Regions from separate parts of the Lysinibacillus sp. A1 genome, predicted to be linked through region 2. Evidence: riboswitches for the same ligand, from Rfam matches in the RefSeq annotation. Region 2 holds a riboswitch; the other holds the start of a gene.
What was found. Region 2 has a riboswitch for preQ1 ahead of queF (preQ(1) synthase). Riboswitches for the same ligand answer to the same signal wherever they lie in the genome.
Positions count from the first base shown of each region.

Region 1: linked by a shared signal. The riboswitch ahead of PI85_RS14825 (QueT transporter family protein) and the one ahead of queF (preQ(1) synthase) in region 2 are both predicted to bind preQ1.

Region 1 covers NZ_JSZM01000017.1:46,631-62,181, reverse strand. The annotation lists gene PI85_RS24685 (hypothetical protein) at 88-258, opposite strand; gene PI85_RS14905 (cell wall hydrolase) at 505-930, shown strand; gene gerQ (spore coat protein GerQ) at 953-1,288, shown strand; gene PI85_RS14895 (amidohydrolase) at 1,372-2,547, opposite strand; gene PI85_RS14890 (DUF423 domain-containing protein) at 2,703-3,083, opposite strand; gene PI85_RS14885 (YwdI family protein) at 3,111-3,380, opposite strand; gene PI85_RS14880 (hypothetical protein) at 3,377-3,556, opposite strand; gene PI85_RS14875 (uracil-DNA glycosylase) at 3,632-4,309, opposite strand; gene thiD (bifunctional hydroxymethylpyrimidine kinase/phosphomethylpyrimidine kinase) at 4,484-5,314, shown strand; gene PI85_RS14865 (hypothetical protein) at 5,680-5,961, shown strand; gene PI85_RS14860 (YojF family protein) at 6,587-6,937, shown strand; gene bshB2 (bacillithiol biosynthesis deacetylase BshB2) at 6,951-7,640, shown strand; gene PI85_RS14850 (TerC family protein) at 7,688-8,431, opposite strand; gene ilvA (threonine ammonia-lyase IlvA) at 8,779-10,041, shown strand; gene PI85_RS14840 (ABC transporter ATP-binding protein) at 10,258-11,052, opposite strand; gene PI85_RS14835 (ABC transporter permease) at 11,045-12,073, opposite strand; gene PI85_RS14830 (ABC transporter substrate-binding protein) at 12,155-13,177, opposite strand; PreQ1 riboswitch class I at 13,499-13,543, shown strand; gene PI85_RS14825 (QueT transporter family protein) at 13,550-14,035, shown strand; T-box leader at 14,102-14,302, shown strand; gene trpB (tryptophan synthase subunit beta) at 14,361-15,524, shown strand.
Region 2 covers NZ_JSZM01000040.1:60,027-75,577, forward strand. The annotation lists gene PI85_RS21960 (bifunctional 2-polyprenyl-6-hydroxyphenol methylase/3-demethylubiquinol 3-O-methyltransferase UbiG) at 1-423, shown strand, start outside; gene PI85_RS21965 (serine hydrolase) at 481-1,503, shown strand; gene PI85_RS21970 (dihydrofolate reductase family protein) at 1,608-2,138, opposite strand; gene PI85_RS21975 (YafY family protein) at 2,240-3,184, shown strand; gene PI85_RS21980 (DUF418 domain-containing protein) at 3,279-4,316, shown strand; gene PI85_RS21985 (hypothetical protein) at 4,550-4,795, shown strand; gene PI85_RS21990 (RidA family protein) at 4,987-5,379, opposite strand; gene PI85_RS24545 (hypothetical protein) at 6,180-6,350, opposite strand; gene PI85_RS21995 (VUT family protein) at 6,508-7,047, opposite strand; gene queE (7-carboxy-7-deazaguanine synthase QueE) at 7,093-7,821, opposite strand; gene queD (6-carboxytetrahydropterin synthase QueD) at 7,814-8,287, opposite strand; gene queC (7-cyano-7-deazaguanine synthase QueC) at 8,290-8,949, opposite strand; gene queF (preQ(1) synthase) at 9,069-9,569, opposite strand; PreQ1 riboswitch class I at 9,695-9,741, opposite strand; gene PI85_RS22020 (M13-type metalloendopeptidase) at 10,189-12,543, shown strand; gene PI85_RS24550 (hypothetical protein) at 12,713-12,994, shown strand; gene PI85_RS22030 (class I SAM-dependent methyltransferase) at 13,105-13,860, opposite strand; gene PI85_RS22035 (VOC family protein) at 13,933-14,319, opposite strand; gene PI85_RS22040 (glycosyltransferase) at 14,516-15,277, opposite strand.

The DNA of each region.
Region 1 (15,551 bases), on a different contig from region 2:
AAAGCAAAATTATCTATAAAATAAAAAAGCGCCATCCCACTGCGATGACACTTCCTTAATCATTGAATTTATTTTTTTCGTATTTCCTCAAGAGCTTTCGTCCTTTACTTTTAAAATTAAGATGATCGTTTGAATAAAGAAACCAATCACTATTATTAAAATAAATAGATACCAATGGAGCGGCTGTCCATAATACTCCCCTAGTAAAAAGGCCAGCACTGCACTTAGTAATATCCCAAACCATACCCCTATTTCCATAAGTAATCACCTCACATGTATGGCCTACACATGCAATTTATTGATCTCCTATCCCCCTATTTATATCTTTTTCTATTTACCCAATTTTTTATAAAAGTTATCTAATATGAATGGCTTTTAGATTATTTTTTACGGACTTGTCGTTATTACTACTATATGCGTAGTACCTTTGTTGTGTGAATTTCTTTCTTCACAAAATTGAACATGTCTACAATACCATCATGCATATACTGACAGCGAGGAGGTATGAAAATCGCTGTTATTAAGACGAATGATGCCCAGACAGCCCTGCTAGCAAGGCTTATGCGTGCCGAGGCAGAAGGCGAAGGTGAGTTAGGCATGCTGATGGTTGGGAATGTTGGCGTTAATCGTGTAAGGGGTGATTGTTTAGATTTTGGTGATATTCGAACAATTGAACAGATGGTTTATCAGCGTCCAGGTGGCTTTGAAGCAACTCAAAAAAGTTATTTTTATCAACGAGCACGTGATCAAGATATCCGGTTAGCCAGAAGGGTGATTCAAGGCGAAAGATTTCACCCAGCTAACCGTTCCTTGTGGTTTTTCATGCCGGCGGGCGATTGTCCTGCACAATGGTATGGCCAATGGAATACAGGCAGATACAAATCTCATTGCTTCTTCTCGCCAACTGAAGAAGATTGTCCTCAAATTTAAAAAGAAAGTAGGTTGATTATTGATGATGCCTTATTATTGGACACCAACAACTCAACAACAAATGACTCCTCCTCCAGTCACAATCCCGACCGGACGACCACCAGGCCGCGAAGAGTCCTATATAGAAAATATTTTACGGTTGAATCGCGGAAAACCAGCTACCTTCCATTTTTCTTTTGAGCATGCAGTGGAACAAGGCAAAAACACAAAAACTGTGCGTGGTGTGGTAGAGGCTGCTGGGCGAGATCATGTTATCATTCGTGAACTTAAATCCAATCACCGCTTCTTATTCCCAATGATTTACTTTGATTTTGCTGAATATGATGAAGAAATGGCTTATTTTAATCAAAATCCATAATCGCTATATTGTATCTTAAAAATCCGCAATACTCTCACTGACAATAGTCGATGAGAGTATGCGGATTTTTAACTTGCGCTAGATTAATATTCTTTTAAATATTCAAAGGTAGCTTTTCCTAAAGTTTTAGCAGCTATTAGCATTGCACGTTCATCAAAATTAAAGCGCGCGTGATGATGTGGATAAGCTGTTTCCCATTCTGGACTTTTCGCACCTGTGAAGAAGAATGTACCCGGTACTTTTTCTAAATAGTACGCAAAATCCTCTCCAACCATAAACGGTGGACAAGTTTTCACTTGCTCTACACCTGGGACAGTTGACGCTAACTGTGCCACAAACTCCGTTTCTTTCTGATGGTTATACACAGGTGGATAACCTCTTGTATAACGGTATTCATAGCTTGCTCCAAAGGCTAGACAAGTGGCGTTTAGAACGGCTTCTAGCTCCTGCTCCATCTGTGTGCGCACATCTTCCTCAAAGGTGCGAATTGTGCCTGCCAGTTTAACACGATCAGCAATCACATTAAACGGATTAATCGCCTCGAAATGACCAATTGTTAAAACGGCTGACTTTAATGGATCAATACGTCTTGAAATAAGTTGTTGTGCGCTGATTACAAACTGCGAGGCAAGAGTAACTGCATCAATGGAGTGATGTGGTTCGGCACCATGTCCACCCTTCCCTTGAATAGCAATTTCTACTTTGTCTGCAGCTGCCATAATCGCGCCATCTTTCACTAAAATTTCCCCTATGGGAGTGGGAGCCCAGAGATGTGTACCAAAAATAACATCTACACCATCTAAACACCCATCCTCTATCATCGGCTTAGCCCCACCTGGTGCCACCTCTTCAGCGTGCTGATGAATAAATATAATATTTCCTGTAATTTCAGATTTCATTTTATTGAGTGCCTTAGCTAATCCTAGTAATGTTGCTGTATGACCATCATGCCCACAAGCATGCATTTTACCCGCGACCTTTGATTTATAAGGTAAATCGTTTTCCTCCTGGATCGCCAATGCATCAAAATCAGCCCGTAACGCCACTGTTTTTCCTGGCCTCGCACCACGTAGTACGGCAACTACACCACTTCCTCCTACCCCTTCACGAACCTCATGACCCAATTCTTTATGGTAGGCGGCTATATAGGCTGGTGTCTCCACTTCTTCAAAGGATAATTCAGGATATTCGTGCAAGTGACGACGAATCCCTACCATTTCTTCATAATTCTCATCTATTAATGTAAATAGCTTTTCCATCCTACACAACCTCTCTTTTTGTATTTTCGAAATATTGCAAGTAATAGTAGTAGTGTACTATAAATTCTTACAAAAAGAATAGGATTTAAATCGTAATCTTACAAAATAAAGAAAAGACTCTCCTACAAATCATGTAAGAGAGTCCTAATTTTAAATTAACGAGCATGTTTTAAAGCCGATAAAATAATAAGTATCCATCCAATTAAAAATAGTACACCACCAATTGGTGTAATCGCGCCCAATACTTTAATACCACTAATCGCTAATACGTATAAGCTACCCGAAAAGAAGACAATCCCAAAATTAAAGAAAATTCCTGCCAAATTCAATTGCTTCACTTCACCAAATAATTTAGAACTCATTAATAGTCCAATTACTAACAAACCAGTAGCATGGAACATTTGATATTGAACAGCCGTCTCCCAAATACCTTGACTATAATCATCTAAAATTTCCTTTAAAGCATGTGCACCAAATGCACCAAAGGCTACTGCTAATAGGCCATGGAGAGCCCCTGTCACGATAAATTTTTTCATTGCGCGTTACCCTACCTTTAATATTGATTAAAAATCAAAAATTGAATCACCATTGGCTCCATCTTCTTCAATTTTGGATGTAGATAAACTAGATGGCTTCATCTCTGATACAAGCATTTGTGGTAAATGCTTAGAAGGTGTTGTGATAGATGGTGTATTACTAGGAGAATCTAACACCACATCACATAATGCTCGAATTGCTGTAAGAGCTTCGCGGATCTGCTGATCATTCCCTGCATTTTTTGCACCAGATAATTGTTTTTCAAGTTGTTGTATAACGGCTTGATAAGGAATCATTGCGTTCTCCTACTTTCTACTTTTGGTACAAATTTTAAACATTCCATACCTGAGGATTGTTTCACGACAACGGATGGAATTTGTTTTGTTTTAAAGCCATATGCGACACAGGCACGTGGAGTTTGAGGGTCCCACGTTACTTTAAAAAAATGACATTGAAAACAATTCGCCTTCATCGTTGTCCCTCTCTTTCATCTATCTTAACTGTATCACGATTTATGTAGTGTATAAAGTAAACGATTTGTGCCAATCTATGCTAAACACCAATCAATTGGCTGTTTACCCCATTCTACTAATTGTTGATTAATCTTTGAATAAGGTTTACTCCCAAAGAATCCTCGATAAGCACTTAATGGGCTAGGATGTGGTGCTTCTAATATGACATGTGGCGTGTCATATTTACGTATCAACTGTTTTTTTCGTTGCGCAGGCTTCCCCCACAGTACAAAAATAAGTGGTTCCTCTCTTGCAGCTAGCTTATCGATAACTGCATCAGTGAACTGCTCCCAACCTTGATCTTTATGGGAATTTGCCTGTCCAGCTCGCACAGTAAGAACTGTGTTCAAAAGCATAACACCTTGTTCTGCCCACTTCGTCAAAGTGCCATCTTTAGGAATTGAACAGCCGAGATCATCTTGTAGCTCTTGTAGCATATTTCGTAAGCTAGGTGGATGCGGAATACCTGGCTTGACAGAAAAGCTTAAGCCATGTGCTTGATTAGGGCCATGATATGGGTCTTGTCCTAAAATAATGACCTTCACATGTTGATAGGCTGTTGTATAAAATGCATTCATTACATCCTGCATAGGAGGATAAATAGTGTGCGTTGAATATTCATTAGCAATAAATTGACGTAATGTGTGATAGTATGGTTTTTCTAACTCAGCTGCAAGTATTTCTTGCCAATCATTCGGGAATACTTGTTTCATCGTCCTTTAAGCCCCTTTCTTTTCTTACAACGGTACAAAAAATCATCCATGAATTCAAGTCTCAGCTCAAACTGACCATATAAAAATATCAAATTCTGACTATTTTTATAGAATCAGAATAAGACTATACTAAATGGTAATTTTAACACTCTTAACAATAAAGGAGATCTTTTCATGACTCTAAAAAAAACATTAACAATTGCTGGTTCTGATACATCCGGCGGCGCAGGTATGCAGGCCGATCTTAAAACATTTCAAGAGCACGGTACATACGGTATGGTGGCTTTAACAGTTGTCGTAACAATGGACCCAAATGGTTGGACACATAATGTCACACCATTACCAACTGAACTTCTACAAAAACAAATTGATACTGCCCTTTCAACAGGAATTGATGCTATTAAAACAGGCATGCTTTCTACGGAAGAAATTATTCGTCTTGCTGGAGAGGCTATTGCAAAATCAGGGACGACAAATGTTGTCATTGATCCTGTGATGGTTTGTAAAGGGGACGATGAAGTCCTAAATCCTGGCAACACAGATGCTATGGTACAACATCTTTTACCATTAGCAGCAGTCACAACACCTAATCTTTTTGAAGCTGGCCAATTGGCTGGGACAGGTACGCCCAAAACGATTGATGAGATGAAAACAGCCGCACGAAAAATCCACGAGCTTGGAGCTAAAGCTGTAGTCATTAAAGGTGGAAAAGCATTAGCTACAGAAAAAGCAACAGACCTATTCTTCGATGGAATAGCATTTTACTTATTAGAATCCGAAAAAGTTGCTTCCACTAATAACCACGGTGCAGGCTGTACTTTTGCAGCCTCTATCACTGCAAATCTCGCAAATGGATTATCTATTATGGATTCTGTTATTGAAGCAAAAGAGTTTGTATCCGCAGCCATTGCACATGGTTGGGCTCTTAACGACTATGTTGGTCCCGTCATGCATGGAGCAAAGTCCCGCTTTGGTGCTCCACAAATAACAGTCACTGAAATTTAACATTGAAAGGGATGTCTCTAAGATTATGAAGACATCCCTCTTTTACATATCCTCCAATGGATCAGTCATGAAAATAAGTTTCCCTAGAGCCACTCCCTATTTCTGCACAAGGGGGAATCAATGAAGGTTTCTTGTTTTCATTACATGCTACGAAGGTTACTATCGTAGTCACCTCAATTATGTTCACATTCATGCTCCCTCAAAATGATCCCTACCATCCTGAGTCAAAATGATTCTAATATCTAAATATTACAAACAAATAATGCGTTAAATTCTAGAAATCCCGCTGAATAAAGATAAAAAAATGGACAAGATACGTTAGGACTTCATCACCCATATATTAGCTTTAGATGGGAGGGGAAAAGATGAAAAAACAAAAGGCAGAGGACTTAACAGAGGAATCAGGTTTATTAGCTGGAGAATTAACCGCTTCAAAAGTAGAAGTACTCGCTTCCATTGTCTTAACACTCGGCTACTCATTGTCCACCCTCGCCACAATAATGGCACTCCAGGAGGAAGAGGAACTAGCACAAGAAAAAAAGACCAAAAATGAAGATCAAAATCTTTATATGAGACAAATGTTTAAACAATTGCAAAGTGTCAATAATCGTTTAGAAACAATCGAAAGAAAGCTTAATCGATACTAACAAATACATAGCCTATCCATAATCTCAATAAAAAACCGCGCTTCTCCGTCATAAAGAGAAACGCGGTTTTTTATTATACTATGATAATGAGCTTCATTCTTCTCCCTTTTACACACAGCACGATGTAAGATGCTGGAGGAACGTCATCTATTGTACCAAGATAGAATTCGTTTTCGCCTAGTTTTACCATCCTTCAGCATTTGGTGCTGTCTACACACGATTTTGGAAGAAGCTATGGTTACAATATCTTTTCAGGTGTGAAACCGTATACAAAACGACACATTTTGTACATATATTTTCACACCCCTTATATTGATACATTACAATAATTTTTTCAAGAATATTGCTTGGAAAGTCGTCATAGATTAATAGTTAATGATTCATCCTTCCCCGATTTAGTAGAAGATTTCCTACTCTAGAAGGTAGTGGATGAATCTAGATAAGCCTCTGTCAGAAGACACAGATTTTGAGTAGTCGTGGCGATGAAGCTCTTAAAAATCTTGGTGACATGATGTGAAGGTATAAGTTTTACAAATCATTTATTTATACGTATGAAGCAATGAATTTCCCTTTGCTAATTTTTTTTACTATACTTAAAGGAGAAATGATCGAGAGGAGTGTTAAGATGCAAGAAGTACAAGTAGAGACGTTGCAAGAATTACTAAATTCTTTCGCCAACAAAGACGTTTATATTCATCTTGAGACGACAAACGGATCTTATGCAGCACACTATGATGAAAAGTTCTTTAATGCAGGTGCCTTTATACGCAACGCAAAAATTAATTATGAACTTGCTAAAGTTGTAGACAAGACACCTCATCGTGTTGGGTTAAAATTACCTCATGGCTGGGTTTATGCACAAGGCATTACTCATTATGAATTAGATGATTTAGGCCGTTTATTAATGGCTGGTTTAGATTACTCTGGAAAATTGGCGATTGCGCTTGAAATAAGTGAAACGCCATTTACTTACTAAGGGGGACGACTCTTTGAATTTACAACCACAACGTCATATTTTAATTGTGTACCCTCACCCAGATGATGAGGCTTTTTCAGTTGCTGGCACGACTGCCTATTATACAAAAAAAATGAATACACCTGTTACATATGCCTGCTTAACATTAGGTGAAATGGGCCGTAATTTAGGTAATCCCCCATTTGCTACACGCGAATCATTACCAGAAATACGTCGTAAAGAATTAATTGCAGCCGCAGAAGCAATGGGTATTCAAGATTTACGTATGATGGGTCTTCGTGATAAAACAATCGAATTTGAAGACGATGAGAAGATGGTAAAGCTGGTAGAAGGTTTAATTGAAGAGCTAATGCCTTCATTAATTATTACGTTCCTACCTGGTTTTGCGGTACATCCAGACCATGAAGCAACCGCGCGTGCTGTCGTTGAGGCTGTACGTCGTATGCCTAAGGCTGCACGTCCACAAGTATTTGGCTGTGCCTTCGCAAACGATACTATTGAAAAAAATGGCGAGCCTCATGTGGTCTATGATATTCGCGAAATGCGAATGGATAAATTACAAGCATTACAGGCACACGCATCACAAACTGGTTGGATGATGCAAGAAACAGAAAAACGCATTGATGATGGAGAACCGATGAGCGAAAGCTGGCTAAATGTTGAAAGATTCTACATTGTTGATCCTGATAAATATGTAAAATAAATAAAAGGTTCTGTCCTCTCATGATTGGAGAACAGAGCCTCTTTTAATTAGGTAGATTTTACTTTATTTAGTTTATGCACGATAAACGTGATCGAAAAGGCAATTAATAAAAACAGGAAGAAAAAATAATGAGGTATATGAATATTAACAACACTTACTAACATTTTTAACCCTATAACGCCAATAATGATGAAAGCAGTCGCTTCTAGTTCAGGAATTTTTTCGATCATAATTAAAAATACACCCGCTATTGTTCTCATCATTAGGATTCCTAACATACCCCCAATTAGAAGCACCCATACTTGATCTGAAATAGCAAAGGCGGCAAATATTGAATCAATGGAAAAAGCAATATCCATCAGCTCTACGGAAATAACTGTTGCCCAAAAGGTCCCAAAGAAACGAACCATCAAGCCAGATTTTTTTACCACCTTCACACTATCCTCATTTCCGATTTGAAGGAAATGAGCGATACAGAGCCATCCTAAATACAACGCACCTAACACTTTAATAAACCAAAATTCTACAAGATAAACTCCTATTCCAATAAATAAAAATCTGAAAAAATAGGCTCCTAGCATCCCATACATTAAAGCTCGTTTTCGTTGCTTATCTGGCAAATGTTTGACAAGTACTGCTAATACAAGTGCATTATCTGCTGACAACAATCCTTCTATAATAATTAATGAAAATATTAGTCCCCATGATACAGGATCCACTAATACTTCCTGCCACATTGCCCAATCGAAAAACTGGCTATATGTAGATAGAATTCCTTGAATGATTTCCACTGCTTACCCTCCCACTTGTCCTAAGCTAATCTAGTATATGCTTGACCAATTTTGATATGAAAGTTGTATTTTTTTGATCAATGGTGCCTCCGTATAATCGCGTCTAGACCTCTAAAAAACGATTTCCTTTACACGTAATTCGGTGGAGGAAATGGTCTATAAAAGTGGGACTTACCTATGTTTAACGCTTCATTTTCCATACAAAAAGTAAGGTAAATAAAGATAAAACGCTTACATTATAAAATGGACACGGAAAATTTAGAATTTACTAAAAATTAAGTCCAAAAAGCAAAAAAAGTGTGCTATCATAGATAAATGTTTTAAACGTAAAACGGAGGATGAATACTATGGAAGTTGCTGATACTAGAACCGTGCAAGTGGAGAATGTCCTCATTGCACACCATTTTTTAAAAGACGTAGTTGTGCATACACCTCTACAAAGAAATGACTATTTATCTGAAAAATATGGCGCAAATATTTATTTTAAACGTGAGGATTTACAACATGTACGCTCATTCAAGCTTCGTGGCGCCTATTATAAAATTAAAAAAATCGAGGATGAAGCGCGCAATGTTGGCGTCGTTTGTGCCAGCGCAGGCAACCACGCACAAGGTGTAGCTTATGCCTGTGCCCAATTAAAAATCCAAGCTAGCATTTTTATGCCTCAAACTACACCCAAGCAAAAAATAGACCAAGTGCGTATGTTTGGTCGTGAGTATGTGGAGATTATTTTAGCGGGTGACACGTTCGATGACTCTGCTGAAAGTGCACTAAGTTTCTGTGAAGAACAAGGTAAAATCTTCATTCACCCATTTGATGATTTCGATGTTATTGCTGGGCAAGGAACTGTGGCGGTAGAAATCATGAATGATATGGAAGAGCCAATCGACTACGTATTTGGCAGTATCGGTGGTGGTGGCTTAATGTCTGGTGTTTCTGCCTATATTAAAAACCTTTCCCCATCTAGCAAAATTATAGGTGTAGAGCCTGCCGGTGCTGGCAGTATGAAGGCTGCTTTCGCTGAAGGTGGTACAGTTGCTCTTGATTGGATTGACAAATTCGTCGATGGAGCTGCCGTAAAGTGTGTCGGTCATCATACTTATGATGTTTGTCGCCGTTATTTAGACGACATTATTCTTGTACCTGAGGGAAAAGTATGTACAACCATTTTAGATTTGTACAATAAACATGCGATTATTGCTGAGCCTGCTGGTGCATTGTCAGTCGCAGCTCTTGATTTTTATAAAGAAGAAATCAAAGGAAAGTCTGTTGTCGTTATCATTAGTGGTGGGAATAACGATATTGGACGTATGCAGGAAATTAAAGAAAAGTCTCTTATTCATGAAGGCTTACTTTACTACTTCATCGTCAGCTTCCCTCAACGGGCAGGCGCTCTTCGTCAATTCCTTACTAGCGTGCTTGGACCTAATGATGATATTACAACCTTTGAATATACTAAGAAAAACAATAAGGAAAGCGGTCCTGCTCTAGTCGGCATCGAGCTAGGCGATCGATCAGATTACGAGGGATTACTAGCGAGAATGAACGAGTTTGGCTTCAACTATAAAGAAGTTAACAATGATCTTCAGCTATTTGGCCTACTCGTCTAAATGAAAGAGTCTCACTTTTATCAGGTGAGGCTTTTTCTATGTTTAAATATTTGAGAGTCACCTCAACAGCTTCTTTCTCAACCATTAATATAGATGAACGGAGCGAGGGAGAGCACCACCCTCACATCATTGTAAATGAAAAACTATAGGCAAACCCAAATGTCATTGAGTTTGCCTACAGTCTGATACTCATACGAATGTATGAACGATATACCTTTATCCTAATAAAGCACGGTCCGAATTCATTTTTTCTCCACGAATGCGTTCAAACTCAGCCATTAAATCAGGTATCGTTAATTCATGTTTACGATCTTCCCCAACTTCTAAAATAATTTGACCTTTATCCATCATAATTAGGCGATTTCCTAAATCTAAAGCTTGTTGCATATTATGTGTAACCATCAATGTCGTTAACTGATCTTTTTCTACTAAATACTTTGTAATACGGGTGATCAATTCAGCACGTGATGGATCAAGCGCGGCCGTATGCTCATCTAACAATAATATAGATGGTTTTGTAAAAGTGGCCATTAACAGAGACAAAGCTTGACGTTCCCCTCCGGAAAGTAAGCCAACCTTTGCAGAAAGGCGGTTTTCTAAATTTAATCCAAGCATCTCTAACGATTCAATAAAAAACTCACGACGTTTTTTGTCTACACCTCTTCGCAATCCTCTACTCTTATTACGGGAATAGGCTAGTGCCAAATTTTCCTCAATCGTCATAGCAGGTGCTGTTCCCGCCATTGGATCCTGGAAAACACGACCTATAAATTGCGAGCGTTTATACTCAGGCAAATGAGTAACATTGTTGCCATCAATCGAAACTGTGCCGAAATCTGGTGTTAAGGCGCCAGAAATCATATTCATCATCGTTGATTTACCTGCCCCATTACTCCCAATAATAGTAACAAAATCACCAGGCTTTAAATGTAGGTTAATTTCTGCTAGAGCGATCTTTTCATCCGGTGTCCCTTCATTGAACACCTTATTTATACCGTGTAATTTAAGCAAGGCCTTTTCCTCCTTGCTCTACTGGTTTAATTTGCGTAAGTTCTGCAGCCCGTTTAGCCTTACGCTTACGTTCCTTACGCTTGTTAATAAATTGAGGTAAGATCAACGCCAAAATGACGATGATAGCTGTAATTAATTTCATATCTCCTGAATCCAGGAAGTCTACACGTAAAGCTAACGCTAAAATAATACGATAAATAATAGCTCCAGCGATGACTGCAAAAGTGGTACGAATAATGGTCTTTGTACCAAAAATAGCTTCCCCGATAATGACAGATGCAAGTCCGATTACAATCATACCAATTCCCATACTTACATCAGCGAACTTCGAATATTGTGCGATTAAAGCTCCAGAAAATGCGACAAGTGCGTTGGAAAGTCCTAGCCCTAAAATAATGAGTGTATCTGTATTGGCTGAGAAGCTGCGAATCATTCGTTTATTATCACCAGTAGCACGAATAGCCAGCCCAACCTCTGTTTTTAAGAACCAATCTGCCACTAATTTAATTAAAATTGTAATAATTACAATGACAATTAGTACACTCCAAGTACCTGGTACTTGCTGAATCCCCATACCCTTTAATAGGCTGTTGAGAGCATCATCTATCCCTAAATTACTCCAAAACGCTTGAAACTTTGAAAATATCGTTTCAGAGTTTAGTAATGGAATATTTGGACGACCTATCGTATTTTCTGCAGTTAACCCCATGATCCGTAGGTTAATCGAATATAAGGCAATCATCATTAAAATCCCTGATAATAGTGGGTTTATCTTCCCTTTTGTGTGAAGGATTCCTGTCATACATCCAGCAATAAATCCAGCAACAATTGCCACTAAAGTCGCTAAGATTGGGTGGTAGCCAAGCAAAACCATTGTTGCTGCTGTTGCCGCCCCTGTTACAAAGCTTCCATCAACCGTTAAATCCGGAAAATCTAACACTCGAAATGTTAAATATACACCAAGTGCCATAATTGCATAGATGATTCCTTGCTCCACTGCGCCAAATAATGCTAAAAACATAGTTGAATCATCTCCTAAATCTCTTTATTATGCTACTGCTGGTAAATGAAGATAAAGCGGGGATGGTTCCCCCGCTTCGAGTTATTTTTCTAGAAGTTCTGCACCCCAAGAATCTTTAATTTCAATTCCTAAATCATCTGCTACTTTTTTATTAATTAATAGCTTTAGATTTTGTGGATATTGCGCTGGCGTTTCAGCAGGTGTTGCTTCACCTTTTAAAATTTTCACTGCCATTTGCCCAGCCTCATACCCAATATCGGAATATTCAAAACCATATGCAGCCAAACCGCCTCGCGCCACAGAGTCAAGCTCTCCTACTATTAAAGGCAATTTATTGGCATTTGCTACATCGATGACAGACTCTAAAGCAGAGACTACTGTATTGTCCGTAATAATATAGAATGCATCGACTTTACCGATTAAAGATTCAGTTGCTTGTTTTACCTCTGCAGAAGTTGCAGCTGATGCCTCTTTAACCTCAAGACCTTGCTCAGCCATTACTTTTTTTACTTCTTTCACCTGTGCTACGGAGTTTTGCTCACCAGCGTTGTAGACCATACCAACGTTTTTAGCACCTAGCTCTTTTAAAAATGCTACTGTTTTAGAAATCGTTTCAGGATGTAAATCGATAGTACCTGTAACATTTTTCCCTGGCTTCTCCATTGATTCTATGAGCTGAGCACCTACAGCATCTGTTACAGATGTAAAGATAATTGGAATATCACTTGTTGCTGTTGCCGCGGCCTGTGCAGAAGGTGTAGAGTTAGCAAATATTAAATCTACGTTCGCACTTACTAGGTTGTTAGCAATCGTTGTGTTAAGACTATTATCACCTTGTGCGATTTGTGGATCATACTCAACTTTTAAACCTGCATCTTCAATCGCCTTTTTAAAGCCTTCCGTCGCTGCATTTAACGACGGATGCTCTACAATTTGCGTAATTCCGATTTTATATGTTTTATCATCTGCGTTTCCGCTGTCACTGGCGTTATTCGTTTCGTTCCCCTTTGATTTTGTTGAACTAGTTCCACCACTACCACAAGCAGCAAGTAGTAATACTAATCCAAAGAGTAGGAATGAAAGCTTTTTGACATTGCTCTTCACCATTAATCCCCCCGATTAAGTTCTCGAATATCTATCACACTTTATCCAAACAAAGTGTGAATGTATCGCTATATTATCGTGATTATTGAGCTCCGTCAACAACATTATGAATGTTCTGACTTTTGTATTTCGCAAAAAAATTTAACATTTCATTTAATTTGGCGCTTTAAACCGCTAAACTACGCTATTTACGTTATTGGATTCCTTTTTTAAAAATAGTAAAAAATATTTATGACAATTTTGCGAATTTAGTCATATTGACAAAAAGTCTGACATTTGACTTCTGCTAGATATGTATAATAAAATATTGACTTGTGTGAAAGCACCGTGGTTCGTAACCATCCCACGAAAAAAAACTAAGGAGAAATGAATATGAAGATAAAATTTTTAGCAGCAAGTGGTATTATTGCAGCTCTTTATATTGCTGTGACGATGCTTGTTGCACCATTTGGTTTTACAGAGGTGCAGTTCCGTGTATCTGAAATTTTCAACCATTTAGTGGCCTTTAATCCACGCTTTGCCGTTGGTATCATAATAGGGGTATTTATTTCTAATATCTTTTCACCACTCGGTATCTACGACTTAGTATTTGGTGTTGGACATTCTATGATTACATTGGGTTTGTTCATTTTGATCTGTAAATTTGTTAAAAATATTTGGGCACGTTTAATCATCAATACATTTTTATTTACATGCACTATGTTTATAATCGCCTTTGAATTGAATTTAGCCTTAGAGCTACCATTCTTTTGGACTTGGCTCACGGTGGCGGCAGGTGAATTCGTTGTCTTAGCGGTTGGTGCACCTATTATGTATATACTAAATAAACGCCTTCACTTTAAAGAGATGATTGAATAGACGAGTCTTACGAGACTCGTCTTTTTTTCTTGACAATATTCTGAAAACATTCTACAATTCTTTCTAATAAATGCGGAGAAGAAGAATAGTAGCAAGCATAGTTACTCTAAAGAGAGCTGGTGGTCGGTGTAAACCAGTAGTACGTGCTTGTGAATGGACTTCAGAGCAGCCTTATCCAATGTAAGGCCGATTTACTCCCCGTTATCGGAGTTAGAAAGCGCGCATATATTGCGAATAAAGGTGGCACCACGGTTACTCGTCCTTTTCACGAAGGAATGGAGTGCCTTTTTTTATGAAAAAATGAGCGTAGAGGAGTCGAGGAAAGATGAGTATAGTAGTAGAGAACAAAGGATATTTTGGAGAATTTGGTGGTAGCTTCGTTCCAGAGGAGCTTCAGCATGTATTAACTATTTTGGATGAAAATTTCCAAAAATTCAAAGAGGATGAAGACTTTAATACAGAATTGAATTATTATTTCCATGAGTATGTCGGTCGCAAATCCCCTCTTTATTTTGCAGAAAATTTAACGAAGCAATTGGCTGGTGCAAAGATTTATTTAAAACGTGAGGATCTTAACCATACAGGCTCACATAAAATCAATAATGTATTGGGCCAAATTTTATTGGCAAAACGTATGGGCGCAAATCGCGTTATTGCTGAAACTGGTGCAGGTCAACACGGTGTGGCAACCGCTACTGCATGTGCCATGTTCGGAATGGATTGTACTATTTATATGGGGTTAGAGGATACTAAACGTCAGGCATTGAATGTATTTCGTATGGAGCTTCTTGGAGCAAAGGTTGTAGCTGTTGATAAGGGGCAAGGACGTTTAAAGGATGCCGTTGATGAAGCATTTGCGGATTTGGTGGAAAACTATGAAACGACATTTTATTTATTGGGCTCTGCTGTTGGGCCACACCCATTCCCCTCAATGGTTAAACATTTCCAATCTGTTATTAGCCGCGAAAGCCGTGAACAAGTTTTGGAGAAAGAAGGAAAACTACCAACAGCTGTCTTAGCTTGTGTCGGTGGTGGAAGTAATGCTATAGGGGCATTCGCAGAGTTTATTGCTGATGAAAATGTTCGTCTTATCGGAATAGAGCCAGATCAAGCTGCTACACTTAACGAGGGAACTCCTGGAGAGCTACATGGCTTCAAATGTTTAGTGCTTCAGGATGCAGAGGGAAATCCTCTACCAACATACTCAATTGCCGCAGGTTTAGATTACCCAGGTGCAGGACCTGAACACAGTCACTTAAAAACAATTGGTCGTGCAGAGTATGTTACTGTTACAAATGAAGAAGTATTAGAGGCATTTCAGGTGCTCTCGAAGGTAGAAGGTATTATTCCTGCGCTTGAAAGTTCTCATGCAGTTGCCCATGCACTAAAACTAGCGCCCACTCTTACAGCTGATGAAATTATTATAATAAATATCTCAGGTCGTGGCGATAAGGACGTTGAGCAAGTTTTTCATATGTTAAATAAATAATTCACACATGAAAGAGCGATTTCTTAA
Region 2 (15,551 bases):
ACCGGCAATTCCTTTCAACATTTTTTAACGAATGACAGTCAAAATGCCTTATTGCAATCTGTTAAAAAGCATTTACAGCCAGGAGGCGAGTTTCTTTTCGATACAAGAAATACAATTTTAAGTGAGCTTTCAGTCATTGATAAGTATGAGGAACAAACGGTCACTAGCAATGGTGAACAACGAATCACCTTCCATCGTGAGGAATATAACCCTGTCACGCAAATTTTAACGTGCCATGCCGTCCATCAACAAGGTGGAAAAATCTATGAGGATTTCATTTTACTGCGCTATACATACCCACTGGAAATGACGAGACTATTACAGCAAAATGGCTTTGATTTGGTACACCTATATGGTACATGGCAAAAACATGAATTTCATGCACAGAGCCCCTCCATGATTGTTCATGTACGCTCACTATAAATAAGAACGTACATTCCCCCTGAGTATAATACAAGAAAAACTAGGAGTGCATATTATATGCTGACAATTTATGACCATATGGTGCAGAAGCAAATTACAGGGCTTAGTCTTGCTTTTATTGAACATGGAGAGATTCAAAGAACTGAATGCCTTGGAGTTTTAGAAATTGGATCATTCGATTATGTAAATGAGGAAACCATTTTTAATGCCTGTTCGATGAGTAAATTATTGACAAGCATTTTAGTGCTAAAGCTAGCAGAGCAAGGAAAAATCGACTTAGATGAGGATATTAATCGTAATCTTCTCTCTTGGAAGCTGCTAGAGAGTGAGCATACTCGGACAAAAAAGGTAACAATACGGAGCTTATTAAGTCATCAATCTGGTATTGTTGATCCAGCAGATAGCTTTCCTCCCCTACATTCTTTGGCTCAATGGCCATCTATGAAGGATTTATTACAAGGTTCAACGCCTTATTGCCAGAGTCCAATTGTTAGCACACTTGAACCTAATCAAAAATTTCATTATTCTGATGCAGGGTATTGCATCATTCAATTGCTTATTGAGGACGTCACAAACACACCATTTTCCTCTCTCATGGACGACCTAATTTTTCAACCATTAGCCATGCATCATAGCTTTTTTTCATCTTCACTCCCAGTAGCTCATACTGCAAGTGGCCACCATAGGGATGGCACTAGAACGATACCAAGCCACCCGTTGTATCCTTATGATGCAGCATGTGGCATTTGGACGACACCCTCGGATTTGGCTAAGTTGTTAATTGATATGATGCAAACACTTAAAGGAAAAGGAAAACTAGGTCTGACAGCTCCTACCATGCATCAACTCATGCATGCACAAGGTTGTAATGAATCTGTAGGGCTTGGCGTATTTCTAGATGGCCTTGGTGAACAGGTTGAAATTTCCTCATTAGGCTGGGGTGTTGGCTATCAGTGCATGCTAGTTGCTTACCCCTATTTAGAAAAAGGCTTTGTTGTAATGTCTAACACGGATTCAGGTGTTCATCAAATGCAAGGAATCATGGGTGATATTTACCGCTCCTTTGTCTTGTCGGTTTAGCGTAAGGTGAATGGCTACATAAGACTTCTTACATTTATATAAATGATCCATGAAAAAAAGGATAGATTTACATCATCTATCCTTTCCTTTTAATCCATAGTATCTTACACTTCTTTCTTCACCTTGTAATGCATTTGAACCATTTGACCGTATCGCTTTGTCTCAAGCAGTTTTAAATCTTCAAAAGGTCGGGGCTGTTTAAATAATGGAACACCTGACCCTAATAAATGTGGGGTAATAGTGATGATCCATTCATCAACCAACTGCTCCTGTAAAAAAGCATCCAATATATCAGCACCACCAACCATCCAAATTTTTGCGCCTGGTTGTTGTTTTAATTTCTTAGTAAACGCCACCACATCCCCTTGAACAAACTCCACATGCTCATCTTTTCCCGTTTGAGATTTGCTGAACACATAACATTTCTTATCAGGATATGGGAATGTATCAATATGTTCCAAGATATAATCATATGTTCGTTTTCCCATTATAACGGTATCAATGGTTTGATACATATCCGTATAGCCATTATCCCCTTCTCCCTCTGTTTCTTCCAGCCACTGTAAATCATCATTTTCTTTCGCTATAAACCCATCTAAACTTATTCCGATAAATACCACTATTTCTCGTGACATTATGTCAGCTCCTCTTCTTTTGAAAATCTTCTGTACAACGTCTATACTAAACAAAAAACATGACAACTATTGACATGATTAAATAAAAAAGGTGAAAAAATATGTCCAAAGCTAAACGATTAATTGATATTTTGTTATTTGTCAGCGCTAAAAAGCAATTTACAGCTCAGGAAATTGCCGATGCCTTCAACATTTCGGTACGAACTGTACATCGCTATCTGTTAGATTTAAGTGATATGGGGCTACCAATTTATGCGGAGCAAGGAAGAAATGGAGGATATACTGTGCTTTCAAGTGCAATACTTCCCCCTCTTTTATTTACAGAGGAAGAAGCGGTCGCTATTTTCTTTGCGTTCCAATCGTTGCACTATTATCGTGATTTACCTTTTAATACGGAAATGAAGTCTGTGTCACAAAAACTATATGAATCCTTGCAGAAGGATGCTCAAAAAAAGGTAGATAGTTTGCAATCCTATATGGCCTTTTGGAACCCTAAACGCTCTATATCTACACCACTATTATCAGACGTATTAGAAGCGATTATTAACCATTCACAATTAGACATTCAATATGAATCAAAATCAGGCATCACCACTAAGCATGTCCATCCTATTGGGGTGTATGCGCATGACGGCCTATGGTATATGCCTGCCATTCATTTACAAACAGAAAAAACCCTTCTATTTCGAGTCGATCGCATTCATTCAATGAATGTAAGCGATAAAGGCTATAAGACAACTGTTCATTTACAACAATGGCTAGAGAGTCCCCATGAACCTCAGCAGCCAATACGCTTACAAGTAGAATTAACAAGAGAAGGTGTAAGACAGTGTAGAAGTGAGCCAAACTTTGAACAGGCATTGGTTACTAATAGCAATGGAACTGGCTATATCGATATGATGATTGATCAAGGAGAGATTCACTTTATTAGCTCCTTTTTTTATCGCCTAGGTCCAGATGCGATTGTCCAAGAACCCACTGAATTAATTCAGCTTTTGCGGAAACATGCGCAAACCATATTAGCGACATACCCTCTGGACAGCTAATTCCAATATGACGATTTTGTAAGATTCACGTAACATTCATCGTTACTAATTTTTAGGAAATGTCTTTATACTTGGTTGTAAGGAGGAGATAACATTGCAACCAACCGACAATAACAAACGTATTGATACATTAGATTACTTAAGAGGATTTGCCTTACTAGGTATTATTTTAGTGAATATCCCTGCATTGATGTGGATTGCACCACCTCAATTAGCTAGTGATATTGCCTATAGTCAATTTCTTACACTTTTTATAGAAGGTAAATTTTTCATTATATTTTCATTTTTATTTGGAATCGGATTTTATCTTTTTCTTTCCCGTGCAATGGCTAGAAACGATAGAGCCTATGTTTTATTTAGTCGCAGACTTCTGATCTTATTACTAATGGGTATTATTCATTTCTTTTTTCAACCAGGAGAAGCTTTAACTGTCTATGCCATCTTTGGCTTTTTAGCTTTACCATTTTATAAAGTGCGGAAAGAAATTAATTTATTAATTGGGCTCCTCCTATTAGCCCTTACAGCTTATTTTGGAATGAAAATTCTCATGCCTTTCCCACTAATTTTACTAGGTTTAGCTGCTGGCCAATATCGCCTATTTGAAAATACCCGACTACATCGAAAAAAAATCCTGCTAGCGACAATTGTCATGTTCCTTGTTAGCATAGGTAGCTGGTTGTATCAATGGCAGTATGTCCCTACAGCCAATGTGAATATCGATCAATTATCCAAAATTCAGCTGGAAGAGCATATAACGAATATGGAGCAATTTGCGTTAATTGGATTACAGTTTAGTCCGTTTGTTTCAGCGTTTTACATGGGAGCCATTATCCTATGTCTACAGAGTGCACTATTCCAACAACTATTATCACCATTAAAGGCTTATGGACGCATGGCTTTAACAAATTATTTAGGGCAGACAGCACTCATTTTAATCATTGGTCATACATTCCAACTAATCGGGCAACTTCGATACATTGAGTCACTATGGATTTGTCTAGGTATTTATATTTTCCAATTGATTTGTAGTAAGCTATGGCTACACTATTTCCGCTTCGGACCAATGGAGTGGCTGTGGCGAATGGGGACCTATTGGACAGTCCCTCCCCTAAGAAAAAGAAAAGATTCTTAGCCAAGGATATATACCTATTAACCTAAAGTGAAACGTCATATATTGGTAATGTACCCTACTCGCTTTCCATCTTTGCTCATATCTTCAGCAAGATACACATCCCCATTTTATTTGGTCACTTATTTTTCAATAAGTGACCTTTTTTTGACTGCTATTCATCTTTGTTGTTCTGCACCTGTCTCTTACAGCATGCATACTATGTAAATAATACCCTTTTTTGCAGGGAGGATTGTATGAAAAATAACAAAGGCTATCGGAATAGTGAAGGAACTGAATCAGTGAGTCAAGCAGCTAAGCTGGCTGTTATTGCGGGAGCCATCACCACACTAGGTGATGCGCTAGCGACCATTGCAGCAGGTCTTGCTTTGGAAGATGAGTTAAAGGAAAACGAAACTAAAAATAATGATATGGATAAACTGCAAAAACAAATTGACGATTTAAATTATGAAATGAAGCAATTAAAAAAAATGTTCCGATAATGATGGCTATGGACGAAAAAAGACGACAATATTCAACTGATATTGTCGTCTTTAAATTGTACAATGATAAAGTTAAGCAAGTGATTGTCACTACTGGTGGACACTTTCCGCCAACAGGACCGCCCTTCGTTCCAATCATCCTCGTAAAAATAAACGTTTAAGGTAATAAACGATAATTACGAAGTATCAAATTATTTAGCCGCCCAAATTTCAAGCTCTATTTTAATTTCTGGTAAACCTAGTGCCGATACGTAGGCTATGGTCATGGATGGATAGGATTCGCCAAACATACCTTCCCATTGCTCGTAGAAATGATCCCAATCTATTTCCTCCGTAGCCCAAATATTGACCTTTACAACGTGAGTGGCATCCATTTCCTCTGAAGCTAAAATTGTTTCAATATGTTGAAAAGTATTTATAATTTGTTCCCATAATGTCTGTGGTAATTGATCATCTTGGTCCAAACCAATTTGACCTGAAAAAGCATACATTGTCGCATCTTTTGGAATAATTGTGACATGACTATATTTCCCGACAGGTTGAGGTGCCTGCATTGGATTTTTACGCACTAGTTTTGATTTCATGTTGAATCTCCTTTAGGTTTTTTTTCTAAAAAAGGACAGACTTATCCCTTCATCAACTATTCTAGAAAAAAACAGCCGTGGAGAATCCAATGCCCATGCTTAAAAAACGTATAGATCTTTTTTTCACAAGCCTTCTCCCCCTCTACCTAAAGTTATTTCCATGTTACCATTTCTATCCGTATAGTTTCAATTTATAACTGAAACTATTCAGGAGTTTCTTTTTATGATCTTTCAGGCAATTAACTATTTAACGATAGCGTACCTAACATATACTTAATAGTGTAAAGCTAAATTAGCCTTACACCTCCGAATTGTTACTAGGGTTACTCCATCCCAAGTGACCCTTCCTTTTTTCATAATAAAAACTAGGTGCTCTCTTTGTGGAGTACCTAGTTTTTTGTTAGTATGCGTGTTCATCCATAGAATATTATATCAACCTCTACAATTTTTTAACAAACTACCTATAAGTGCGGTATGCATAGTTACCATGTTTGTACTAAACAAAAATGGAGAGCGATAGTCTATGTACAACCATAATAATCTTAGTTGCATGGTATAAAATTTACAAAATAAGTAAATGATATGTCTTGTAAGGGGGGAATCGCTATGAACACTAATGTGACTAAACCCTTTATTCCATCCCCTAGTTCATAGCGATTACCATTCTTAAAAAATACAGGTCTCATAAGAGTACCTGTTTTTTGTTATATTTTTTAGGACAGTACATTTTACTACGTGTTGACAAGCATAACTAAAGGACTTGCAGTGATTTCGACTTCAAGTCCCTTGATAGTTTCTTGTTATTTTTTTATACTTTCTTTAATTTCTTCTAATAATTTTGTTTGTCTTTTAAGTTGCTTAGTCGTACTAATAGCAAACCAAATAATAAAAACAATCGGAATTATGTAAAATAGCAGTCCTAAAATAGAAAATAAACTAAAAATAATATCAGCACTATTATATTTATTCAAAACCAAAAATCCCCCTATCTTTTCTATCTATAGAGAAAATCATAGCATACTTGAGTTGGATTTGGCATAAAAATGGAAAAATCAATGTCATATAACTTACTCAATGCAGGCTACTCACTTTTCCGATAAGACGCGAGTAGCCCTCTACTACAAAAAATCAGCCCGAAATAAGACGTTTTTCTTTTATTGCTCCCACTTGACCAAGAATTAAGGCACCGAACATTTGTATAATCGTCTTCACAATAATTTGTCCTAAAATAGCGGCTGGTACTGCTTCCCAGGGTAATATATTAGCTCCAAGTGGACTTAAACCAAGGACAACGAAAATTGCAGAATCTAGAAAGCCGCCAACGATTCCACTGTATAACACTCGCCAAGCCATTGGTAATTTCAATCGAGTATAGATTTCAGTATCAGCTGTTTCAGCGACAACAAATGAGACAGCCGATGCTACCACAATTAAAAGTGTATCCCCCAGTATGAATGACACGACTGCTGATAAAATTAAAGCTGCACTAATAAATATATACGTCTTTGCTCGTCCATATTTATTTTGCACTAGGTCCCGAAAAATAAAGGTCGCCCCAATTAAAAGTGTTCCCATTGGAACAATGAACATCCCAAACTGCAATGGCGCAAATGCCGCCGTTACCACATTAGCGATGACAATCGATAATAAATAAAATAAAATTCTCAACCTACTACTCCTCCAATAAATGTATGGACATTTTGTATTGGCACACTATACACCTCTTTTATTTCCCCATACAAGGGCATGTAGCTGTGGCAATACTTTGACATCTTTTAATTCATCATCTTTCATCACTTTATCAATCAATGCATGATATTTTTCTAATAAATCGTTTATTAATCGTGAATTGTCAATCGTTGTGAGATTATCATTTCCGACTTGCAGATAAAAAGGAATCATTGGAAATAGATGATGAATTTGTTTGGCAAAATCGTAATCTAGTTGATTAAAAACGACTATTTTGAGTGAAATATTGTGCTTGCTATTTTGCCTTTTAAGTTTGTCTAAAATATCAGCGAGCACCGAATGGTCAGTGGTCATTCCTGAACTAGGTGGCTTTGGTGAAATTGTCAATTCATCAATGTCAGACATCCAGTTTTGCCACCTACTGCCCTGTGTTTCCACTCCGATCTTTATGTCGTTTTCTTTTAAAATGGCAATTAGTGCTTCTAAATTGGGATAAAGGGCAGGATTACCCCCTGAAATCGTAACAAACGAAAAGCCATGACCTCCAAGGCGCTTCAACTCAGACCAAATCTCTTCCGCTGTCATTTGAACGATAAGATGTTTTCCGCTCCCGTTCCAAGTAAATGCAGAATCACACCAAGAACAGGAATAATCACAGCCCGCCGTCCTTACAAACATGGTCTTTTGGCCAACTACCATTCCTTCACCTTGAATTGTCGGTCCAAATATCTCGATAACAGGTACCTTACTCAAGCTCCATCCACTCCCGTCTTGCTTCTGCATAGCTTGTCGGAGTTTCATAAAGCCTGATAAACTCTACGCACGCACCGTTTTCTCTTTGTTCTTCATGCAAGGCCTCTACCAATTTTTCGTATATCCAAACAACGATATTTTCTGCTGTCGTATTCATAGGTGGAAGCGTTTCGTTTAAATAACGATGATCCAAATGAATGTCGATTTTTTGTTTCCATATTTTTTTAATATCGCCAAAATCAATCATCAAGCCACGTTCATCTGTATATCCACTCAGTCCCAATACGACACGATACGTATGACCGTGTAAATTTTTGCATTTCCCCTCATATTGATGTAAATGATGAGCAGCATCGAAGGTAAATTCTTTGCTTACAAGTACACGCTTAGCATGATAGTTCAATTGATTGCTCTGAATATCTTCACCAATTTTTTGGAGCTTATCGACAATTTTAAAATCTAACATGTCTAAAACTCCTTCCTATTGCTTAAATACTCATCAAGCCCTTTTTTTCGCAGTATACAAGCTGGGCATCCCCCACAACCATCTGCTATTACACCGTTATAGCAAGTCAATGTTCTCTCCCGAACAAATTCTAGTGCCCCAAACTGATCAGCAAGCTCCCATGTCTGTGCTTTATTCAGCCACATCAGCGGTGTATCAATTACAAAGGAATGATCCATCGATAAATTTAACGTTACATTCAAAGACTTAATAAAAACGTCTCGGCAATCCGGATATCCGCTAAAATCCGTTTCGCACACACCAGTTACGATATGTTTAGCTCCTACCTGGCTCGCTAAAACGCCCGCGAATGAAAGAAAAAGAAGATTCCGTCCAGGTACAAACGTCGATGGAAGCTCACCATTTTCACCGTCTTCCACCTTAATGTCTTGTCGTGTTAATGCATTCGGAGCGAGCTGATTTAGGAGAGACATATCAAGAATATGGTGTTTGAGACCGAGCTCCTCTGCTATCAGCTTCGCACAATCAATTTCTAGACGATGTCTTTGACCATAATCAAAAGTGACTGCCTCAATCTCTGCAAAACGTTCTTTTGCCCAGAACAAACAAGTTGTACTGTCCTGACCTCCACTAAATACAACAATTGCTTTTTCCTGTTTCATCCATAAAAACTCCCTTTGATTGAAAAAACAGCACTCTAAGAAAAAGTGCTGCCTTCCCCTTAGTTTTTTTAAGAGGGTAGCTAAAAACCTCTTTTTTAATTGGACTTACCAATTTTCATTTATCGATTATCAATTTTTTCCGGATTAAGATCGTGGTTCATTAAACGATAACTTGCGATTTCCTCGTATTTAGTTCCTGACTTCCCATAGTTACACCACGGATCAATTGAAATCCCCCCACGTGGAGTAAATTTCCCCCAAACCTCGATATATCGTGGGTCCAGTAATGTAATTAAGTCATTCATAATGATATTAACGCAATCCTCATGGAAATCACCGTGATTTCTAAAGCTGAATAAGTACAACTTTAGTGATTTACTTTCAACAATTTTTTTGTCCGGAATGTACGAAATGTACATCGTTGCAAAATCAGGCTGATTGGTAAGCGGGCATAAACTAGTGAACTCAGGACAATTAAACTTGACGAAATAATCCCGATTGGAATGAAGATTATCCACTGCCTCCAATACCTCAGGGGCATACTCAAATGAATATTTCGTTCCTTGATTACCTAATAATGTTAAATCCTTTAGTCCTTCTTCATAGCTTCGACTAGACATAAAAAAACCTCCTTGTTAAATGTTTCCCAACACTTTTCAAGAGAGGCTTCACCCATTCATCTATTCAAACATACGTCTAAACATAAAAAAAAGCCACGTCCAATATGGACATGGCATAGTGTCATGTTTCCATAGTTTTTTATAGAGGGTATCAGCTATGAACCTCTCCCGTTTAAGTCCGGGCATTCTTTTCCTCCATATAATACGAAAAATAGTACGAAACGTCAAATGGATTTTTTCATGCAAATTTCTCTATAAGACCTCTTTGGTAAACAAACACTGTAATACTACCCATTTAGAAGTATATGAAACCTTCAACTGAGCATAGAATTATTACTATTCGTATAAAATAAAATCTTAACAATTTATTTCATCGATATATCTCAGTGCATTATTATTTGAACCTTATCATTCGCTCTTATAGTAAGATTTTCAATAGGAGGTGAACTTTCTCCGCTCTATTTGCGCAAAATTAGCTAGATAATGCTCTCTTGAAATGAAAAAGCTCCTAACATATTTTCAAACAAAAAAAAATCAACTACAATGGAAAAATGGTAGAAATTCTAAAATCTACCCAATTACCTTTATTTATACAAATCCACTATGAAGGAGCACGAAGATGAAAAAGAAGTTTTTATCCTTACTCATGGCCATTACAATGGTCCTATCAGTAAGTGTAGCGGTGTATGCCGATGAAAAATCCCCACCAGCGACAAGAGGAGAGCTTGTTAAAACCTTATTGGTAGCAGCAGATGCATATCAATCAGGGCTAAATAAAGAAGCGATTATACAAGGCTCAAAAAACAAGGATTTACGAGAAAATGAACCAGCCAAGAAAGTTGAAGCTTTAGTTATGTTGAGCAGAGCGTTCGGCAAATTGCCAGAGCCTGTTGGCAATGATCTTCGCAGTGGCACATTTGGAGTTAAGTACACTGATGTACCTACTTGGGCTAAAAAAGATATCGATAATCTGACTAAAGCAGGCGTACTGACGGGCAACCCTGACGGCAAATTAGGCGCAAATGACCCTATTACGATTGATGAGTTCCAAAATCTGATCGCCAGAATATGGACACTTAAAGGCTCCCACTTACATGACGATTTTTATGAAGCAATCAATAAAAAATGGTTAAATAAATCGACAATTCCAGTAGGAGAAATCATGGGCGGTGGTTTTCCTGAGCTTCAAAAACAGAATACAGATAAAATAGAAAAAATAATTACTGAGCTTTCTGGCAAACAATTTGCAGAAGGAACGAAAGAACAGAAGATTGCCGACTTCTATTCGACGGCATTGGATACAAGCAATAGAAATAAACAAGGGATTGAGCCTATTCAAAAATATGTAAAGGCAATTGACGATGCTACAACCCTTGATGATCTTGTGCAAGCAGATCTTACCCTAGAGAAAGAATTGGGTCTAAGCTCACTATTTGGCTTTGCCATCATGAACGATGCAAAGAATAGCAGTAAAAATGCTCTGTATTACACTGGATTAGCTACTGGTTTAGATAAGAACAGTTTTGTAAGTGCAGACGCTAATGCGAAAAAGGCCTATATTCAATATATGACTAAGCTTTTAGTCGTGTCAGGCGAGAAAGAGTCTACTGCAATAGCACTTGCCGAGAAAATTTACGAAATGGAAAAAGCCTTAGCTTCCGTATCCCTTGATCCTCATGAACAAGGCGACGTTACTAAATACTATAATCCATATTCAATCGAACAATTCGATGACATGTTCAAAACCGTAGATATGAAACAAGTTTTGAAGTCGATGAAAGTTGACAGTGTTGATAAAGTAATCGTATTTGATGTGAAGCTGGCACAAAAAGGCGCAGAGCTCTTAACTGACACTAATCTTAATGTGCTTAAAGCCTACTCTAAAGTACAACTTCTTATGGCAACTGGCGGTCTATTGTCAGATGAATTCGGAGATGCTGCTAATGAGTTTGCCGCAACATTATACGGAGTTACAGGAGAAAAAACAGATCAAGAAATCGCAGTAGCTAAGACAACTAGCACAATGAGCGGCTATTTGGAGCAAATGTATGCCGAACAACATTTTTCCCCAAAGGCTAAAGAAGATGTAGAACAAATGGTAGATCAGTTAATTGCTACGTATGAGGAAAGAATCAAATCTCTTGATTGGATGTCAGAAACAACAAAAGCTAAAGCCATTAAAAAACTGGATACGATGATTGTTAAAATCGGTTATCCGGACAAATGGGATACGACATTAGACAAAGTAGCGATCAAAACATATGACGAAGGTGGTTCGCTATTCTCTAATACCTTCACAGTAACGAAAGCTTATATTGATAACACGAAAGCCAAGCTAGATAAACCGGTAGATAGAACGCAATGGGTAACGAGCGTATATACGGTAAATGCTTTTTACAACGCTCTTAATAATGAAATTACGTTCCCTGCTGGTATTCTTCAAGCACCTTTCTATGATATAAATGCTAAACCTGAAGAAAATTATGGTGCCATTGGCATGATTATTGGCCATGAAATCAGCCATGCATTTGATAACAACGGATCTGCATACGACGAAAATGGCAATGCCAATAACTGGTGGACAGAAGAGGACTTTAAAAAGTTCGAAGAGAAAAACCAGAAACTGATTGAGTTTTATAATGCCATTGAGATTATCCCTGGTGTTTTCAATGACGGTCAGCTTACATTAAGCGAAAATGGCGCTGATTTAGGTGGAATGGCCGCTTCACTGCAAGTTGTATCACAAATGAGTAATCCAGACTATAAAGCATATTTCGAAAGTAATGCAGAAATGTGGAAATCCACAACAACAAAAGAATTTGCGGCAATGCTGAGCAAAAACGATGTACATTCAGCCAATAAAGTTCGAGTAAACCGCACGATTGTAAACTTCCAGGAATTCTATGATACCTATGGAATTAAACCTGGAGATGGCATGTATATAGCTCCAGAGGATCGAGTTTCCATCTGGTAAAACGCACAGTAGAGCTTGTAAAAAAGTTCAAGGACTGTCTGGAGAAGCTCTTTTTAGAGTAATACTGCTTTCTCTATGAGTGTTGTCATTAAAACAAATAGGCAGATTTAATCTACAGAGCTTGTGGATTAAACTCTGTCTTTTTGTTTTAAATTTAAGGTGCTTCACCTTGGCTACTTTTTTTATTTTTGACAAACGAGTAAATGTTACTCAATCCATAGCTTATGAAGCATCACAATTTGTACTTTATGCGGATAAAAAAACATCTTTCACCCACACTAATGGTGGAGGTGAGAAGATCATGGGTAATAATAAACATAAGAATAATAAAACTCAAGACAACAAAAAACAACAGAATCAAAATCAAAATGCTAACAGAGAGCGTGAAAACAGAGAAGAGTTCGCTGAGGAAGTAGATTTCAGTCGTATTCAAAATGAAAAAAATAAGTAATTCATGTGGAATTACCCCAATATTCACTTTATAAAGTTGAATATTGGGGGTTTTTATGACTATCAAAAAAATGAAAATCATTTCTGGTTAGGTTGATTTTAGCAACTCTTTTAGACATTACCTAAATAGCTTCGCGTTATATTTTGGAGAACTATTTTTCCATTGTTACTGTATTTTTCGAATAACGCCGACAGTAAGTAAACGAATTCTTGATATTTTTCGTCATGTTTTTTGGGAGCATACGATGCTGATAAATTCCTTCCCAAGAAACCTTTATAATCAAATACTAAATCATTTTGATACTTTTTAAACTCATACTTCCCATCCTTAAAAAAGCTATTAAAAACGTCTTGGGTTTCTTCCATTCCACCGCTAAATCCTTTGAAATTTGAACATGTCCTTTGGCAAATTTCTGCATTCTCTTGAATAATCGGACTAGTTAAATCTCTGCTATTCCACACAAGAGCAACATTAGCCTTTTCCCTTACTATTCGTTGGCATTCAATTTTAAATGCTTTTTTATCAAACCAATGAAATGCCTGTGCAACTGTTACTAACTCAACGCTATTACCTTTTAAAGTAGTGTTTTCGGCAGTTCCTTTTATTGATTTAAAACGAGAATGTATGCTTAATGACTCCTCAGCCATCTTTCTCATGTCATCATTTGGCTCTACTCCTATAACATTCATACCTTTTTCCAGCAGCTGACGACTCAATATCCCCGTACCCGAACCAATATCGGCCACGATCTGTTCTTCTTTAAGTTGATTAGCTGAAAGCAAGTAATCAATATATTCATTAGGGTAACTAGGACGATATTGCGCATATATTTCAGCCTTATCTGTAAAATTTTCAGTTGTTTTCATAGTACTACTTTCCTCCCTTTACTATTCAGTACGATTGGCTTTATCCAGAAAAATAGCTGCCTATATAAAGTGCTAAGTGTTTTTACAAATCATTAATACATTCCCATCTAGATCTTTGAACACAAAATAAAAATCATCCTGTATTTCTGTCACAAGTTCAACATGATGCTCCTTCATAAATTGATATGAAGCTTGGAGATCATCCGTTACAAGCTGAATGGATGGAACTTGGTAGGTGGCAATATCCCCATCCTTTTTTCTCCACTTTGGCATAGCATCTAAAATTAATCCTGCCGTTCCTTCCATAGGTGCCACGAATAAATGTCCAAAATGCTCTTCTCCTCCTTCCAAACCAAGTATTTTTCTGTACCATTCTATTGCCTTCTCTAAGTTACGAACTGGAATAAATACAGCACCGATTCTGTTTTTAATGGGCGTACGATTATTAGGTGTAGTCATTTACATTCTCCTTTCATAAAACTTTACATTTACTGTTGAATTCTACATCCCCTCATTTTTCACCTCTATTAGTAATAGGTATATCACTATCAATCAATAAAACGTAAAAAAAAGCGTTAATCGAATAAGGATTAACGGCACAATGGTTTCTTTATTTTTATCTCTCATACTTGAAATCTAGCTTAAGAACCCTTCTTTATCTATCTTGATTTTCATAATAGGCTTCATCCGCATACTTTCGATCTGTTCCTTTCAGATAGGCTAAGATAATGGATGGACGTTTAAGTAATATCCAATCTCCATTTTTATCAAACTTCCTACTTGAAGTGATCATTCCATTTTGAATGGTCCCAAATTTTTTCCCACTCTTTTTGCCCAACACTTTTAATCGTTTAGCGAAATCTGCATCTTCCGCCATAAGCATTTCTTCATTAAAACCATTGATCAATTTAAAGTCCTTTTTATAACACCAAAAAATCCCCACAGAAATAGCTCCATACTTAAAGAATAATGGGCCAATTAATAACAATGCTGAAACAAAAATTCCTAAGGACATTCTTTCAAACTTTCCTGTAACTCCGCCTCCAATGTACTTTCCTGAGCTTAAATACTCCTCTACCTTTGACAACACATGATCATTCATCAGTGTATCTGCATCAATCGTAACAATGATTTCACCTCTTGCTATTTCAACACCTGCGTTCCTTATCTTAGAAAGGTTCTTGTCGTCATTCTTTAATACGATACAATGATACGACCTTGCAATTTCCTCCGTTTTATCCGTACATCGATTTAAGATAACAATGATTTCAACTTGATTTTCATATGGTTTAGAAGCTTTTAAGATGGATTCTATGCATTTCCCAATGTACTGTTCTTCATTATGCGCGGGTATTACAATTGAAAATTTTATAGCCTCCTTATTTTTTTCTTCTAAAGAATTCTCCTTTTCGCCCATACATTATCTCCCCTTCGAATGAAACCATTTTTATTTCTGTAACAGTGACTTGACACAAGCGTGAATGTTGTGGAAATGACATCGGAGTGACACTATCTATTTAATTTACGCTTCCAAACACCACCCTTATAAGGAATATTATCTCATTAAAGATGGACCTGAACGAATCAAAATTTGAAATTTTTTCTAATTATTATGTATTGCAGTTTCAAGACACTTAGAAGTCTTATCCGCAACAAATCAGTAGCTCCCTAAAAAATGTAATATAATGGAA